DNA from 2 places in the Paenibacillus sp. NPDC056722 genome. Region 2 is predicted to be linked to the other one. Evidence: predicted binding sites of a transcription regulator. Region 2 holds the regulator's gene; the other holds the start of a gene.
What was found. The regulator CtsR, encoded in region 2, represses protease genes until heat stress. The targets are predictions, from matches to a motif close to ATGGTCAATAAAGGTCAAACA.
Positions count from the first base shown of each region.

Region 1: the regulator CtsR is predicted to act here: its motif matches at 4,327-4,347, upstream of clpP (ATP-dependent Clp endopeptidase proteolytic subunit ClpP).

Region 1 covers NZ_JBHTYV010000023.1:8,206-17,350, reverse strand. Annotated here, with positions in the region: gene ACFRAM_RS27935 (GNAT family N-acetyltransferase) at 37-588, shown strand; gene ACFRAM_RS27930 (SIMPL domain-containing protein) at 694-1,449, shown strand; gene ACFRAM_RS27925 (PdaC/SigV domain-containing protein) at 1,713-2,819, shown strand; gene ACFRAM_RS27920 (GDSL-type esterase/lipase family protein) at 2,904-3,542, shown strand; gene clpP (ATP-dependent Clp endopeptidase proteolytic subunit ClpP) at 3,643-4,239, opposite strand; tRNA gene ACFRAM_RS27910 (tRNA-Arg) at 4,428-4,502, opposite strand; gene ACFRAM_RS27905 (sugar-binding transcriptional regulator) at 4,824-5,876, shown strand; gene gap (type I glyceraldehyde-3-phosphate dehydrogenase) at 5,994-7,004, shown strand; gene ACFRAM_RS27895 (phosphoglycerate kinase) at 7,125-8,306, shown strand; gene tpiA (triose-phosphate isomerase) at 8,331-9,083, shown strand; gene gpmI (2,3-bisphosphoglycerate-independent phosphoglycerate mutase) at 9,086-9,145, shown strand, end outside.
Region 2 covers NZ_JBHTYV010000018.1:57,494-66,638, reverse strand. Annotated here, with positions in the region: gene ACFRAM_RS26795 (GNAT family N-acetyltransferase) at 1-1,071, shown strand, start outside; gene ACFRAM_RS26790 (CtsR family transcriptional regulator) at 1,498-1,959, shown strand; gene mcsA (protein-arginine kinase activator protein McsA) at 1,990-2,514, shown strand; gene mcsB (protein-arginine kinase McsB) at 2,543-3,607, shown strand; gene clpC (ATP-dependent protease ATP-binding subunit ClpC) at 3,644-6,112, shown strand; gene radA (DNA repair protein RadA) at 6,383-7,750, shown strand; gene disA (DNA integrity scanning diadenylate cyclase DisA) at 7,764-8,837, shown strand; gene pssA (CDP-diacylglycerol--serine O-phosphatidyltransferase) at 8,903-9,145, shown strand, end outside.

The DNA of each region.
Region 1 (9,145 bases), on a different contig from region 2:
GAATTTATTAGACTATTGATAATGAGGTGTATAGTTATGGCGAAGCATGTGAGATTGGTAACGCCGGGTCCTGAGTATAAAGAGGCCTATTTGGAATTTTACCGGGAATGGGTCGATAGTGAGGAAGATATCGTTCCTTGGGTTGTTGAGAAGGATCCTAGTGATTTTGCAGCGATGTTGCACTTTCTGGAGGAGAACCGACTAGGCCTGGGTCTACCGGAAGGCTGGGTGGCGAATTCAACATTTTGGCTGGTGACCGAGGATGGGCAAGTTGTCGGCGCTGTTAATATCAGACACACTTTAACCGAGCGAGGGCTACTCGTGAGTGGGCATATCGGCTATGGGATCAGACCTGCGGCCAGACGCAAGGGGTACGCTACAGAATTGCTAAAGCAGGCGCTGGTGAAGGCCCGGGAGCTCGGTATTAATAAAGTGCTGGTACTCTGTGATGCAGTGAATACAGGATCGGCGAAGACGATTGCTAATAACGGCGGCGTCGAAGATAAGCCCTACACCGAGGAAGATGGGAATGTCATCCGTCGCTTCTGGATTGAAACCGGAGGATATCTTGAAAAGAGTCTGGAATAATCGATAAATATTTTTGTGTTCCGATATAAAATGATGCAACATTTGCCAACCCGTCCCGTCTAAAGGGTACCAACTAATCAAGAAGGCTGAAAGGGGATAGTAAACATGAATAAATTAGCTAAATCATTTGGAACGGTAATGCTGGCAGGGAGTTTGCTTGTTGGAGGCAGTGCTTTGAGCGCTGTATTCCAGGGGACTGCCACGGCCTATGCGGATGAGGTACAGAAGAATGTAGTAAATGTAGTCGGTAAAGGCGAATTGTCGATCAAACCGGATATCGTCTATCTGTCCATCGCTGTGGATACTTCGGCAGCAACGGCACAGGAAGCACAGAAAACGAACGCAGCCAAGATCCAAAAAATCACTACACTGCTGAAGGGCACTTGGAAGATCGCGGATAAGGACATTCAAAGCACCCAATTCTATGTACAGCCAAATTACACCTACAATGAAAAAGAAGGACAGCAGGTAAAGGGCTACAACGCTAATCATACATTGGTGGTTGCTTACCGTGATCTGGCAAAAGTAGGAGAGTTATTGGATGCTGCTTCGGCTGCAGGAGCTAACAATATCGGCAATGCCCGTTTTGCAGTAGAGGACAGCGCTGCTTTTGAAGCACAGGTTATTGAAAAAGCAATGGCTAACGCCGATGTTAAAGCTGGTGCGATCGCCAAAGCCGCTAAGCGCAGCCTGGGTCAGGTGATCAGTGTTAGCCAAAACGACCTTGGTAGCCAACCAGTGTTCTTCGATCAAACTTTAAAGGCGATGGCCGCTTCAGCTGATGCCTCTGGCAACACATCCGTGCAGCCGGGAGAAGTTAAAGTGACTACACAGCTTAATGTAACCTATGAATTGAAATAAACCAGCAGTCCCGTCATGAATGACGATAGGCTGTAATCATGAAGGGGCCATTTCCAGCCGCGTGTGCGGAGGGAGTGGCCTCTTTTTGCTGCGGATATTCTATAGAAAGGTACGAATTCTCTCATTTTGTTTAATGAAATGTAATAACACTACCTGTTATGCTGCTAATTTACTAAGGAATTGTAAAGAGATTTGTAACGACTGCATATGGCGTGTTCTCTATAATTAGAGGAGTGCAAATGACTCGGAGGGAGAAATGACAGATGAGTAAGATATCGATGAAAAATGGACGAAAATGGGGCGTGGGCCTGCTGGCGGCGGGGCTGCTGCTGGGCGGAGGCGTGCTGCCAGTACATACTAGCTTTGCTGCACCTGCTGTGAACAATCCGAGCAAAGCGGACACAGTAGCAGTTCTGAAATGGAATGGTGCCCTTACACAGCAGACCGGAATTGTTAGAAACGGACAGGTTTTTGTGCCGGTAACTTTTCTGCGTGATGTCGTAAAGCTTCCGGTAACCTACAGTCAAAAGGACAGCGCCTATACGATTGGAAAAGACAGTGCGGAGACGAAGCTTCTGGTCTCTTCGTATGGGGTGTCCATCACGGTGAATAACTTTTTCATTAACGATTATGAAGGACTAAACGTCAATAACCGGCTTTATGTACCACTGGGCCTCCTGACCGATTATATGGGTTATAAAGGTGACTGGAACGCCCCCTCTGGCCGCCTGAACCTTATGGTCAGTCCGCAGAATGCACTGAAAATCACCACGGCGAATTATGCCAAGGGTAGTGAGGATAAGGGGGCAGTCATCAACCTCGATTACCCACAGATAAGCGGGCTAGCTAATACGGATGTGCAACAGAAAATCAACGCTGCACTCAAGCAGTCGACCATGAGATTCGCGGCTGGGGCCGAAGCAGACATCGCAGACAGGGACGAACAGAGCCCTCCCTATGAATATGATGCAGGATATGCGGTGACCTACAATCAAAATGGTGTGCTGAGTGTTCTGCTGAATCAGTATGGTTATAGCGGGGGCGCGCATGGTATGTCCTACCGTCAGGCCTTTACCTTTTCTTTGAAAGATGGGAAACAGCTGCTCTTGCGTGATCTGTTCGGCGCTAATCCCAATTACAAGAAAGACCTGAACACCAAGCTGAGCCAGCGATTCAAAGCTGATGAAAGTTATTTTGGCGGCTTCACAGGCCTGAATACGGAGCAAAGTTACTATTTGAAAGACGGTAAGGTCGTTATCTTTTTCCAACTTTATGAATACACTCCATACGCTGCCGGATTCCCTGAATTCGCCTTCACTTTCAAGGAGTTGTTACCGAATGGGGGTAGCCCGTTTTCCGCTTTAAAATAGAGCCAAGGACACCTCCCCGTTACCTATTCTATGCAAGGCTCATATGATACATAGAGGTCCAGCATAGAGCGGGGAGGGAGAGTTATGAGCTTTCAGTATACAGCGCTGGGTGATTCCTTGACGACCGGATTTGGGGCGTTGCCGGGCAATGGATTTGTGCCAGTATACCGCAGAACGGCGGAGTCCAGGCTGGGTTCCTTCGTGGCCTCGTCCAATCTGGGTGTTAATGGGATGACTACAGCTGAACTGGAACAACGTCTGCGTAGAAGCAACGTCTTCCGGCAATCGGTGCGGGAAGCGGACATTATCACGATATCTATCGGCGGCAATGACCTAATCCGTGCAGCAAAGTCGGGGTCAGGCCCTAATGGGATTTCACCCAGGGTTCTGCAAAAATCATTGCAGGAATGTAGGCAGAACTTCGGCGGCATCATGAACTCGCTTGGACAATTGAAGGCGGGTACACGGGAGCCTTATATCATAAGAATCGTGGGATTGTATAATCCCTACCCCCAAGTAGAGGAAGCGACAGCATGGGTACGTCAATTTAACCAGTATGCTTCTGGTTACAGCAGCCGGGTAGTAGGTTTCGCTTCGATCTACGGTGAGTTCGCCGGCAACGAGCGAGGTTTGCTATCGATTGACCATCTTCATCCCAATGGACGGGGATATCGGGTGATTGCGAGCAAACTGGATGGACTCGGGTACGGAATGCTGTACTGATTAACAGACGTAGGATAAGAGCATAAAGTCCGATCGAATATGTAAAAAAAGCCCCTGGATCTGCAGCGCAGATTCAGGGGCTTTTGCATGCTCAGGAGAATTAAACTCCAGGAACCAGTGTCTTCTCAATCACTTTGTCAACAATACCGTACTCGGCAGCATCAGCAGCGCTCATGAAGTAGTCACGGTCAGTATCCTTCTCAATACGCTCCAGCGGTTGGCCAGTACGTTCGGACAGGATACGGTTCAGCTTGTCACGCAGCTTCAGGATACGACGGGCGCGGATTTCGATATCCGTTGCCTGTCCCTGAGCACCGCCCAGCGGCTGGTGAATCATGATCTCGCTGTTCGGAAGCGCAAAACGCTTGCCTTTAGCACCGGCGTTCAACAGGAAAGCTCCCATAGAAGCAGCCATGCCCACACAAATGGTGGAAACGTCAGGCTTGATGTATTGCATTGTATCAAATATAGCCATACCAGCAGTGATTGATCCGCCAGGACTGTTCACATAAAGGTGAATATCCTTCTCCGGGTCCTCAGCTGCCAGGAACAGCATTTGGGCGATGATGGAATTGGCCACCACGTCATTAACCTCCGTTCCGAGGAAAATGATGCGGTCCTTCAGCAAGCGGGAATAGATGTCATAAGCGCGTTCACCGCGGTTGCTCTGTTCTACTACCATTGGGATATAACTCACGTGGAAAACCTCCTTGGTATTGGCTCTTCGAATGTGTTCATTTTTTACTCTTACCGTAATAACCACATGATAAACAAATTCAAACAAAAAGTCAAAGAAAGTCAAACTTAGTTGCAAAAAAAAGAGCCACATCATGGCACTTTGGTTAAGAACACTATAGAACTTACAAATAAAGCTGTTAAAATTAGTGGCGCGCCCGCCAAGAATCGAACTTGGATCTCAGGCTTCGGAGGCCTACGTCATATCCATTGGACCACGGGCGCAACAGAAATTATTATAATACAAGAAGGTTACAATTGCAATGTATTAATATCAAAGCGTTAGAATCTTTATTTCCCATGGGTATCGGATGGAAATGGTACAAGCCCGCCCTCGCTGCAGAACAAGCAATATAGATGCGGTAAAGCCCTTACATCCCGTGATATATGTATAAGTTGAAAAGAGGTTGTGAATTCTACTCTCGGAAGACTTGCGCTCCCTGCGAAATTTGGTTAGAATAGGGGTGGGACTTAAAAAGTTAACCCGGGACGTTTTAAGACCATGAACAAGGGAATAGAGAAAGACGAAGTTGCAGGAGTGAAAGCATGCGTAATTTATTGGAAATCCAAAAGCAGCTTCTGCCTGATCTCATGGAAACCCTTAAGAGACGGTACACGATTCTTCATCAGATCATGTTGTCCGATATTATTGGGCGCAGAACGCTGGCCGCTTCCCTTGATATGACGGAGCGGGTGCTGCGTGCCGAGACGGATCTTCTGAAATCGCAAGGGCTCATTGAGATCGAGAGCGTAGGCATGCGCATTAGCGATGCCGGTCGCAGACTGCTTGACCTGCTGGAGCCGATCGCCAAGAGCCTGTTCGGCCTGGATGATCTGGAAGAGAAAATCCGCACAACCTATGGTCTTAGTAAAGTTATCATAGTACCGGGTGACTGCGAGTCGTCACCGTTCACCAAACGAGAGCTTGGACGCGCTGGCGCCAAGGCGTTACTCGGTGTACTGCGTTCAGACGATACCATTGCCGTTACAGGCGGCTCAACGCTAGCCGAGATGGCCGATCAGTTGTCCCCCCCGCTATCCCATTCCTATAAGAACGCCTGGTTTGTACCGGCGCGCGGAGGGCTGGGAGAGAGTATGGAGATTCAAGCGAATACCATCGCATCCACGATGGCCAAACGGGTAGGCGCAAACTACCGGCTGCTACATGTACCGGATTTGCTCAGCGAGGATGCTTATCAGTCCCTCGGACTGGACTCCAATATTGGAGAGATCGTCGGCATCATCCGCCGCTCACGTATCATCGTGCACGGTATCGGTGACGCCCTGGAGATGACCCGCCGCCGTAATCTGGATGAAGCCACAGTGGACGAGATCCAAGGAGAAGGGGCGGTAGCCGAATCTTTTGGTTATTACTTCAATGAAGAGGGCAAGGTGGTTCACACCATGCTCACAATGGGACTGCGTCTGGAGGATATCATGCGGACGGAAGTCGTCGTCGGAATTGCCGGCGGCAAACGCAAGGCCAAAGCCATTCATGCGATGCTTCGTTTTGGGCAGGAGGATATTCTGATTACCGATGAGGCCGCTGCGGTGGAGATTGGCAGAGAAATCGACAGTGAATTACAGCTTCCTTTATAGTTTTACAGAAAATGGGGAGCAACGTTAATTATTTTGCATTATACTTAATATTGTTGTCATGACAAGCTTTACGGCCTGTCTTGAATAAATAAAACGAAATCTAGGAGGAACTATTCAATGAGTGTAAAAGTAGGTATTAACGGTTTTGGACGTATTGGCCGCCTTGCTTTCCGCCGTATTCAAAATGTAGAAGGTATCGAAGTGGTAGCAATCAATGACTTGACTGACGCTAAGATGCTTGCTCATTTGCTTAAATATGATACAACTCAAGGCACTTTCAAAGGCGATGTTGAAGTGCATGATGGATTCTTCAAAGTAAACGGTAAAGAAGTTAAGGTTCTTGCGAACCGCAACCCAGAAGAATTGCCTTGGGGCGACCTTGGCGTTGACATCGTACTGGAGTGCACAGGCTTCTTCACAACTAAAGAAGCAGCTGAGAAGCACTTGAAAGGCGGAGCTAAGAAAGTAGTTATCTCTGCTCCAGCTACTGGCGATATGAAAACTATCGTTTACAACGTTAACCATGACATCCTTGATGGTACTGAAACTGTTATCTCCGGTGCTTCTTGCACAACGAACTGCCTAGCTCCAATGGCTAAAGTTCTGAACGACAAGTTCGGTATCGTTGAAGGCTTGATGACTACAATTCACGCTTACACTGGCGACCAAAACACTTTGGATGCTCCTCACTCCAAAGGTGACTTCAGACGCGCACGTGCAGCTGCTGAGAACATCATCCCTAACACTACCGGTGCTGCTAAAGCGATCGGTCTGGTTATTCCAGAGCTGAAAGGCAAACTCGACGGCGCTGCTCAACGCGTTCCAGTAGCTACAGGTTCCCTGACTGAGCTGGTAACTGTACTTGAGAAGAGCGTAACTGTTGAAGAACTGAACGCAGCTATGAAAGAAGCTTCTGATCCAGAAACTTATGGCTACACTGAAGATGAAATCGTATCTTCCGACGTTAAGGGTATCACTTTCGGTTCCCTGTTCGATGCTACACAAACTAAAGTATTGACTGTTGGCGACAAACAACTGGTTAAAACCGTTGCTTGGTATGACAATGAAATGTCCTACACTGCTCAATTGGTTCGTACTTTGGAGCACTTCGCAAAAATCGCTAAGTAATATCACTTTTATATAAGCATTATCTATAGAGCGGAAACAGAAGTTCCTTGTTTCCGCTCTTTCTAAATGCATTCCTTGTAATTCCTGTTCGGATAAACTATGGGTGTGGAGGAAACTGTCATGAACAAAAAGAGTGTACGTGATGTAGAAGTAAAGGGTAAACGCGTATTCGTACGCGTCGATTTCAATGTTCCTGTAGAAGATGGTAAAATTACAGATGATACTCGTATCCGTGAAACGCTTCCTACGATTAAATACCTGATCGAGAACGGTGCAAAGGTCATTCTGGCCAGCCACATGGGCCGTCCTAAAGGTGAATTCGTAGATTCCTTGCGTTTGACAGCTGCTGCTGAGCGTCTGTCCGAGCTGCTTGGCAAACCAGTGGCAAAAGCAGATGAAGCAGTTGGCGAAGCCGTTAAAGCTAAAATCGCTGAACTGGGCGAAGGCGACGTTCTCGTACTTGAGAATGTACGTTTCTACCCAGGTGAAGAGAAGAACGATCCTGAACTGGCTAAGCAGTTTGCAGAACTGGCTGACCTGTTCGTGAATGACGCATTTGGCGCGGCTCACCGTGCACATGCATCTACAGAAGGCATCGCTCACTTCCTTCCAGCGGTATCTGGTCTGCTCATGGAGAAAGAATTGTCCGTACTTGGCAAAGCACTGTCCAATCCGGAACGTCCTTTCACTGCCATTATCGGCGGTTCCAAAGTAAAAGACAAAATCGACGTGATCGACAACCTGCTGACACTGGCTGACAATGTCCTGATCGGTGGCGGCTTGTCCTACACCTTCACCAAAGCATTGGGATTCGAGATCGGTATTTCCTTGGTGGACAACGAGAAATTGGATGTTGCCCTTGGATTCATCGAGAAAGCAAAAGCGCTTGGCAAGAACTTCTTGCTTCCAGTTGACGTTGTAGTAGCCGACAAATTCGGTGCCGATGCTAACACGAAGATTGTTCCTTTCAATGAAATTCCAGAAGGCTGGGAAGGTCTTGATATCGGACCAAAAACCCGCGAAATCTATGCAGATGTAATCAAAAACTCCAAGCTGGTTGTATGGAACGGTCCTATGGGCGTATTCGAAATCGACAAGTTTGCTGAAGGTACACTTGCAGTAGCTAATGCTTGCGCAACTACAGAAGGTTACACTGTAATCGGTGGTGGTGATTCCGCAGCGGCAGCAGAGAAGTTCCATCTGGCTGACAAAATGGATCACATCTCCACTGGCGGCGGCGCATCCCTGGAATTCATGGAAGGCAAGGCTCTTCCTGGCGTAGAAGCACTTAACGATAAGTAAGACGTAGAAGGAGGCAACCAAGCCATGAGAACACCTATTATCGCCGGCAACTGGAAAATGTTCAAAACTGTTCCGGAGGCGGAAAGCTTTATCGCCGACATCAAAGGCAAAGCGGAAGTAGAAGGCGTAGAGACTGTAATCTGCGCTCCATTCACTAACCTGCCTGCTTTGGTAGCAGCAGTAAAAGGTACTAACATCAAGATTGGTGCACAAAACCTGCACTTCGAAGATAACGGAGCTTACACAGGCGAGATCAGCGGCGTAATGCTTAGCGATCTTGGTGTGGATTATGTTATCATCGGCCACTCCGAGCGTCGTGCTTATTTTGGCGAGACAGACGAAATCGTGAACAAGAAGCTGCACGCAGCATTCCGTCACGGCATTACTCCAATCGTTTGTGTAGGCGAAAAGCTCGAAGAGCGTGAAGCTGACCAAACTAAAGACGTTTGTAAAGTTCAAACTGAAGCTGCATTCCAAGGCCTTAGCGCTGAGCAAGCAGCTAAAGTGGTTATCGCTTATGAGCCGATCTGGGCCATTGGTACAGGTAAATCCTCTACTTCCGAGGACGCTAATGAAGTTATTGCCTACATCCGCAGCCTTGTAAAAGGTCTGTATGATGAAGCAACAGCTGAAGCGGTTCGCATTCAATACGGCGGCAGTGTGAAGCCTGAGAATGTAACGGAGTACATGGGTCAAAGCGACATCGACGGCGCTCTCGTCGGCGGTGCCAGTCTGCAGCCTGATTCCTTCGTGTCCCTGGTTGAGGGGGCGAAGTAATAATGTCAGCACCAAGACCTGTAGCTCTTATTATCATGGACGGTTTCGGTCTGCGCGGTACG
Region 2 (9,145 bases):
GAAAGATTCAAGCCGGAACGGATTTGGGGAATCTTTGAGAACGGGGCGCTTAGCGCCATGCTAACGCTGCTTCCATTAGAGGTCAACTTACAAGGCCGTACCGTGTCTATGGGGGGAATTGCAGGTGTATCCACATGGCCGGAGAACCGCAGACAAGGACTTGTAGCCAAATTGTTGTCCCATACGCTGGAGACCATGAATGAAGCTGGACAAACCTTATCCTTTTTGCATCCTTTCCTGATCCCGTTCTATCGTAAGTTTGGCTGGGAAATTTATTGTGAGACCAAGAATTATACTATTCCTGTCTCGAAGTTTCCTCGAAAAATCGATGTTAAAGGAATTGTCCGCCGCGATGTGCGAGAGGATCTTGAGAAGCTTGAACCATTATATGAGCGTTTTGCCACCCAATATAACGGAACTCTCGTTCGAAGCAAAGACTGGTGGGAACACTCCGTCCTGAATGAGAATACACATCATGCAGTCTTTTATTCACCAGAGGGTGATGCAGAAGGTTATATCCTGTATAGGTTGGAGAATAGAGAACTGATCATTAGAGAGTTTGTTTATTTGAATGAAGCCTCGCGTCAAGCACTATGGACCTTCCTGGCTAATCATGACTCTATGGTGACTGGAGCAGCTCTAAAGTTTGTGCCAAGTGATGATATTCTGCCTTTCCTGCTGCCGGATCCTCGAATAACCCAGGAGAATCATCCTTATTTTATGGGCCGTATTGTGAATGCCAAGGCTTTTGTAGAGGAGTATTCTTTCAGTGGACTAGCTTCTTCCCGTCAGTTAAAGCTATTTATTGAGGATCAGCATGCGCCGTGGAATCATGGACTTTGGGAATGGCAGGTTACTGACCAAGGGACGGCGTTCCTGGAAAAGATCGAAGGTGAGCGCTCACAAGGAGATGTGGTCCTCGATATTGGAACTTTGACGATACTACTGCTAGGCTATAAACGTCCCGCGGAAATGGCCAAGGTAGGAAGGTTAACCGGAAGTGATACAGAAGTACAGTGGCTTGAGGATATCATCCCGGCACAGAAGACAGCATTGTTTGACTTTTTCTAATCCTAATCATTGATACAAGAACCAAGCTCTTTCATGGCAGTCGCTGTGAAGGAGCTTTTTACACCCCAAAAGGTGTGATTTTACGCTCAAGCTTCGAATACAATGATCGCATTTTGTAAAAAATAAGAGTAGCCACTTGGCATTGCAAAAAAATATGTTATAATATTAAAAAAGTCAAAGAAAGTCAAAGTCAACGCAAGCCAAAACAAGAGGTGTTTTGAACTTCCCACTGACTTACAAGGTATGTAATTTCGAACGCTTAGGTCACACTATAGTGTCTGTACCGTAGTATGAAGTGGCTATGACGGTCAGGATTCGCCGTTTCGTAGTTGGGTAAGTTCTTTAAAGACCGCTTTGACCGGACTGTTGACATTCTTTCGAGTGGCAATATTGCAACATCAAGATTGGAATACTGGAGGATGAGTGATGCGTAATATCTCCGATATTATCGAACAATATCTGAAGAATATTTTGCATGAAAGTCCCGAAGGTACGGTGGAAATCCAGCGAAATGACCTGGCGGACCAGTTCTCATGCGTGCCGTCACAGATCAACTATGTCATCAGTACACGCTTTACTCTTCAAAAAGGTTACATCGTGGAGAGCAAACGCGGAGGCGGCGGTTATATCCGGATTCAGCGTTTTGAGTTACCTCAGAATGTGGCCTTGCATACCCATCTGAATCATACGATTGGGGCCGGAATTGATCAAAATACTGCCGAGGGGCTAATTTATCAGCTGGAGGAAGCCCGTTTTCTAACCCAGCGGGAAGCATGTCTTATGCGTGCTGCCATTTCCCGGGAATGCCTGACGGTTAAGCTTCCGTACCGGGATGAGATTCGTGCCAAGCTTATGAAGGCCATGCTAATCTCTTTATTGGGCAAATAAACGTCAATCCTAAGGGAGGGACTTTACCTTATGTTATGCCAGGAATGTGGCGCCAAGCCGGCAACGCTCCATTTTACTAAGATCGTGAATGGGGAGAAGACGGAATTTCATATTTGTGAGAGCTGTGCGCGGGAAAAGGGAGAACTGATTCCGGGAACAGCCGGAGGCTTCTCCATTCACAGTTTGCTCTCTGGTCTGCTTGATCTCGAAGGGGCAGGTAAGGAGAAGACTGCGGCAGCGAAGACCACACAAAGTCTCCAGTGCGAAAATTGCGGAATGACTTATTCCCAGTTCAGTAAACTTGGCCGCTTCGGCTGTAGCTCTTGTTACAAGTATTTCAACAGTGCCTTGGACCCGCTGTTTAAGCGTGTGCATGGCAGCACGGCGCATGTGGGCAAGATTCCGAAACGCGCCGGAGCACGGATTGTCTTCAGACGTCAAATCGACGAACTGAAGCTGCAGTTGCAGCAGAGCATCACCCAGGAAGAGTTCGAAACCGCGGCCCATTTGCGGGATCAGATTCGTGAACTTGAAAAAGAAATCGCACAAGAGTAAAGTCTTTGATATATAGGGGGGATATGACATGTCAAGTCTCCGTTTTACCGAAAAAGCACTTAGTGACTGGATGCGCAGCGACGGTGATCATTCTGAGATTGTCATCAGCAGTCGTATGCGAATTGCCCGCAATTTGCAGCATCTCCCTTTCCCTCTGCTTGCATCGCTGGAGCAGTCGGAAGAGGTATTAGAGCAGCTTAGTCCTGTGTTTCAAGGAGAGGCTGCAGCAGATTTTGGCACCTTTCAGCTATTGAGGCTGGATGATCTGGAGGAACTGGATAAGAAGGTACTGGTGGAGAAGCATCTCATCAGCCCTAACCTCGCCAATGATTCTCGCGGCGGAGCCGTGATTCTGAACGACGATGAGTCGGTCAGCATTATGATCAACGAAGAGGATCATCTGCGGATTCAGTGCCTTTTCCCCGGACTCCATGTCAAGGAAGCATGGGAGCGCGCCGCAGCCATTGACGATATCTTTGAGGCTTCAGTCAATTATGCTTTTGATGATAAAAGAGGATACCTCACTAGCTGTCCAACAAATGTTGGAACAGGTCTCAGGGCATCCGTGATGCTGCACTTGCCAGCTCTCGTCATGACGCATCAGATTAATCGCATTCTCTCAGCTGTGAATCAGGTGGGATTGACCGTAAGAGGAATTTATGGTGAAGGTAGCGAAGCAGTAGGGAACATCTTTCAGATCTCCAATCAAATCACCCTTGGACAAACTGAAAGTGAAATCATAGAGAACCTGCACAGCGTAGTGACACAGATTATCGAGCATGAACGAAATGCCCGTGAGCGTCTGCTGGCCGATTCAGCGCTGCGGATTACCGACCGGGTGATGCGTTCTTACGGTATTTTGTCCTATGCAGCAGTGATGGAACTGAAGGAATCCGCTCAACGTCTGTCGGATGTCCGGCTTGGGGTTGATCTGGGTATCCTGGAAGGGCCATCGCTCTCCGTGCTCAACGAGCTGAATGTCAAGACACAGCCTGGATTTTTGCAGAAAATGTTTGGCGACGAGATGACATCCACCGAACGCGATATGTATCGGGCGAAGCTGCTCCGCGAAACATTGGGATCACAACATTAATTATAGATATTTAATATTCATGGAGGTGCAGGAGATATGATGTTTGGAAGATTTACGGAACGCGCACAAAAAGTGCTTGCTTTGGCGCAGGAAGAAGCCGTTCGTTTGGGACACAACAATATTGGGACAGAACATATTTTGCTTGGGCTTATTCGCGAAGGAGACGGAATTGCCGCAAAAGCATTAATCGGTTTGGGTCTGGGTCTTGAGAAGATTCAGGACGAAGTGGAAACACTGATTGGCAGAGGCCAAGAGCAGCCTACGAACATTGCTTATACTCCTCGCGCCAAAAAAGTTATCGAGCTGTCGATGGACGAAGCCCGCAAGCTGGGTCACACGTATGTCGGCACGGAGCATATCCTGCTCGGGCTTATCCGTGAAGGCGAGGGCGTAGCTGCCCGTGTACTTAACAATCTGGGCATTAGCCTGAACAAGGCCCGCCAGCAAGTGCTGCAGCTTCTGGGCAGCAGTGAGGCGGCTTCTAGCCACACCGGTACTCCAGCTAATGTCAGCACACCAACGCTGGATGGTCTGGCCCGTGATTTGACGGCATACGCTAAGGACGGCAACCTTGACCCGGTTATCGGCCGGAGCAAAGAAATTGAGCGCGTAATTCAGGTGCTCAGCCGTCGTACTAAGAACAACCCGGTGTTGATTGGTGAGCCAGGGGTTGGTAAGACAGCTATTGCCGAAGGCTTGGCACAAAAGATCATCAACAATGAAATTCCCGAGACCCTGCGCGACAAACGTGTCATGACCCTGGACATGGGTTCCGTAGTGGCCGGTACAAAATACCGCGGTGAGTTCGAAGACCGCCTGAAGAAAATTATGGACGAGATTCGCCAAGCGGGTAACATCGTGCTCTTCATCGACGAGTTGCATACTCTGATTGGTGCAGGTGGCGCGGAAGGTGCCATTGATGCCTCCAACATCTTGAAACCGGCCTTGGCCCGTGGAGAGCTGCAGTGCATCGGGGCAACGACGCTGGACGAATACCGCAAATATATTGAGAAAGATGCTGCCCTGGAGCGCCGCTTCCAACCGATTACGGTGGATCAGCCTTCTCCAGAGGAAGCTGTACAGATTCTGTTCGGACTTCGCGACCGTTATGAAGCTCACCACCGTGTGAAGATTACGGATCAAGCGATTGTAGAAGCTGTTAAGTTGTCTGACCGTTACATTCCAGACCGGTTCCTTCCGGACAAAGCAATCGACCTGATCGACGAAGCGGGCTCCAAGGTAAGACTCAACTCCTACACGATTCCGCCGAATCTGAAGGAACTGGAAAGCCGCTTGGATGATATCCGCAAAGAGAAGGATGCTGCGGTACAAAGCCAGGAGTTTGAAAAAGCGGCTGCGCTGCGTGACACTGAACAGAAAATCCGTGAGGAACTGGATACCACTAAGAACCAGTGGAAAGAAAAACAAGGCCGTACCGATTCCGAGGTTACGCCTGAGGATATCGCACAGGTTGTGGCTAGCTGGACCGGCATTCCGGTCAGCAAGCTGAAAGAAGAAGAGACGGACCGCTTGCTGAACATGGAAGCTCTGCTTCATGAACGTGTCATCGGCCAGGATGAAGCCGTGAAGGCTGTGAGCCGGGCACTCCGCCGGGCACGTGCGGGTCTGAAAGATCCGAAGCGTCCAATGGGCTCCTTTATCTTCCTTGGACCAACTGGTGTGGGTAAGACAGAGCTGGCTCGTGCGCTAGCTGAAGCAATGTTCGGCGACGAGAATGCTGTGATTCGGATCGACATGTCGGAATACATGGAGAAGCACTCCACGTCCCGTCTGGTCGGAGCTCCTCCAGGGTATGTAGGATATGAAGAAGGTGGACAGCTGACCGAAAAAGTACGCCGTAAACCTTACTCTGTTGTCCTGCTGGATGAGATCGAAAAGGCGCATCCGGAAGTATTCAACATTCTGCTGCAAGTACTTGAAGACGGTCGTCTGACCGACTCTAAGGGCCGGGTAGTCGACTTCCGCAACACACTGATCATTCTAACCTCCAACGTTGGAGCACAGGCGATCAAGAAGAATTCGACGCTGGGCTTCACCGCTGTACAAGATGCAGGAGCAGATTACAGCAATATGAAGGGCAAAGTTATGGAAGAGCTGAAGAAGAGCTTCCGCCCTGAATTCCTGAACCGGATTGACGAGATCATCGTCTTCCACTCTCTGGAAGAGAAGCATATTGCCGAGATCGTGACCTTGATGTCCGACGAGCTGCGCAAGCGGCTGCGTGAATATGACGTTGATTTTGTTCTTACGGATAAGGCCAAGGCGTTTCTGGCCAAGGAAGGATATGATCCTGCCTTTGGTGCTCGTCCACTTCGTCGGGCGATCCAGAAACATATTGAAGACCGTTTGTCCGAGGAATTGCTGAAAGGCAATATCCAAAAAGGCGATTCGCTGACCATTGATGAGGTTGATAACGAGCTTGTAGTTAACCGGGAGGTCAAACCGGAAAGCCTGCCTTTGGAAAAAGAAGTAGAAGCTGAATAAGAATTGTTATACAAAGCCCTCAATTCTCCGATAAGAGAATTGAGGGCTTTTTTAAATAGTTCTCGCTGAAACGGATACCGTCCCTTAGAGGACGGCAAAGCTATTTCTACTTGCACGAAAGCATTCTTTTTAGGAAAACCGCCCATCCTAAAGGGAAACAGGTGCAAATCGCTTCCGGAATGGCCTTTCGTTCAAGGGACAGAAATGGTAAACTTTTATTGGCAGGAAATATTCTGTTTTTTACAAAAGTTCGGACAGTAAGGAGAAGTCATGGCCAAAGCGAAAACAAAGTTTTACTGCACCGAATGCGGGTATGAATCACCCAAATGGTTTGGAAAATGCCCGGGCTGCCAGGCATGGAACTCCATGGTGGAGGAAACAGAAAGCGTAGTCAAAACCCAGGGCATGAGCGCCCCTATTTTTCATAGTAAAGAAAAAGCGCAGTCGATCATAAATATAGAAAGTGACAAGGAGCCGCGTATCCTGACAGGCATTGGCGAACTCAACCGTGTCCTGGGGGGCGGCATTGTTCCCGGCTCACTGGTGCTGGTGGGCGGCGATCCCGGCATTGGGAAATCCACGTTACTACTTCAGACCTCACATGCTTTAACGACGCAGGGGCTGCGCGTGCTGTATATCTCTGGGGAGGAATCGGTGCGCCAGACTCGTCTGCGCGCAGATCGCCTCGGGGCGTTGTCAGGTGAGCTATACGTGCTGTGTGAGACCAACATGGAAAGCATCGAGGAAGCGATAGAACAGATTCAGCCGCAGTTCCTTGTCATTGACTCCATTCAGACCGTATTTCTGCCTGAGGTTACAAGTGCACCTGGCAGTGTTACACAGGTTCGGGAATGTACGACAAGATTCATGCGAATCGCCAAAATCCGCGGAATTGCCACAGTACTTGTAGGGCATGTCACCAAGGAGGGCGCCATCGCTGGACCGAGAATGCTGGAACACATGGTGGATTGTGTGCTGTATTTCGAAGGGGAGCGCCATCATACGTACCGGCTACTTCGGGCGGTCAAGAACCGCTTTGGTTCTACCAACGAGATTGGCATCTTCGAAATGGGTGAGGGAGGACTTGTTGAGGTCGAGAACCCTTCCGAGCTTTTCCTGTCAGAACGCCCGCTTGGGGTGGCGGGATCGACAGTTGTGGCCAGTATGGAGGGCACGCGGCCGGTGCTTGTGGAGCTGCAAGCCCTTGTCGCAGCGACACATTTTCCGTCTCCAAGGCGAATGTGTACAGGGATGGATCACCAGCGGATGGCACTGATCATCGCCGTGCTGGAGAAACGGATGGGCATGTTCTTACAGAATCAGGATGCCTATCTCAATGTAGCTGGTGGCGTGAAGCTGGATGAGCCGGCGATTGATCTTGCCGTGGCTGTCAGCATCGCCTCCAGTTTTCGGGATATTTCGACTAAACCGTATGATGTATTCTTCGGGGAGGTTGGGCTTACCGGTGAGGTGAGAGGCGTGTCGCGTGCAGAAACACGTGTTAAGGAAGCCGCGAAACTTGGCTTCCGGCGGGTCATCATGCCTGAGAAGAGCATGAAGGGCTGGAAGCACCCGCAAGATATTCAGATTATTGGCGTCAGTACCGTAGCAGATGCACTATCGGTCGCGTTAGATTAGGGGGCACAGGGACATGAAAGAAAACCTATCAGATAATATGAATGATCTGCTCAGACTGGCGGCACCCGGCACACCTTTCCGGGAAGGGCTGGAGAACGTACTACGTGCCAAGACCGGCGCGCTTATCGTCGTTGGATACAGTCCAGAGGTGATGGCAGTTGTAGACGGCGGATTTTCCATTAATTGCGATTTTTCGCCAAACTATTTGTATGAGCTGGCCAAGATGGATGGGGCCATAATCCTAAGCGAGGACCTTAAGCGGATACTGTATGCCAACACACAGCTAATCCCGGACTCCTCGATCTCCTCCATTGAGACAGGTATCCGCCACCGGACAGCTGAGCGCGTAGCTAAGCAAACGGGGAAACTGGTGGTTTCCATCTCCCAGCGCCGGAATATAATTACGCTTTATCAAGGCTCTATCCGCTATGCTCTGAAGGAGATTGGTGCCATTCTTGCGAAGGCGAATCAAGCCATTCAGACGTTGGAGAAGTACAGAGCGGTACTGACTCAAGGTCTGACCAACCTGTCCGCCTCCGAATACGAGGGGATTGTAACAGTAGCGGAAGTGGTTGGAGTCATCCAACGGGTGGAAATGGTGCTCCGAATTAAAATGGAAATCAAACGCTACATCAACGAGTTGGGCAATGAAGGCCGCTTGATTAGCATGCAGATGGAAGAACTGGTCGGAAATACAGAGGAAGAAGCATGGCTTTTGTACAGAGACTATGCAAGGGAAGAACAAGAGGAAAAGATCCGCGAAATTATTGCTGGGCTTAAACGGGCGTCGGACGATGAACTGATGGACGATAACCATATCGCCCGCTTATTGGGTTATTCCTCCACAGCCGTTGCTTCGGAAGAAGTAGTAACACCGCGTGGGTACCGCCTGCTTAACAAAATTCCGCGACTGCCGAATGTGATCATTCACAATCTGGTGGAGCGCTTCGAGATGCTCCCTAACTTAATGACGGCCAGCATTGCAGAATTGGACGAAGTTGACGGGATCGGCGAGGTGCGAGCCCGCAATATTCAGGATGGTTTAAAACGTTTGCAGAAACAAGTGCTTATTGACAGGCAAATGTAAATATCATACAATCACGTAATATTAGTGATGCAGAGGCTCAAAGTTAGAATGTAGAGGTGAAGAATTTGATACAAAAATCAATTCCGAGTCTGTTTACCATCGGTAACCTGATGCTCGGAATGTTTGGGATCATGATGGCGCTGGATGGCAAGGTTAGTATGGCTGCGATCATGGTTATTATTGCAATGTTACTTGATGGTCTGGATGGCCGTGTGGCTCGTGCCCTCAAGTGTGAGAGTGAATTCGGCAAGGAGCTCGATTCATTGTCGGATATTGTATCGTTTGGGGTTGCTCCCGCGTTGATTATG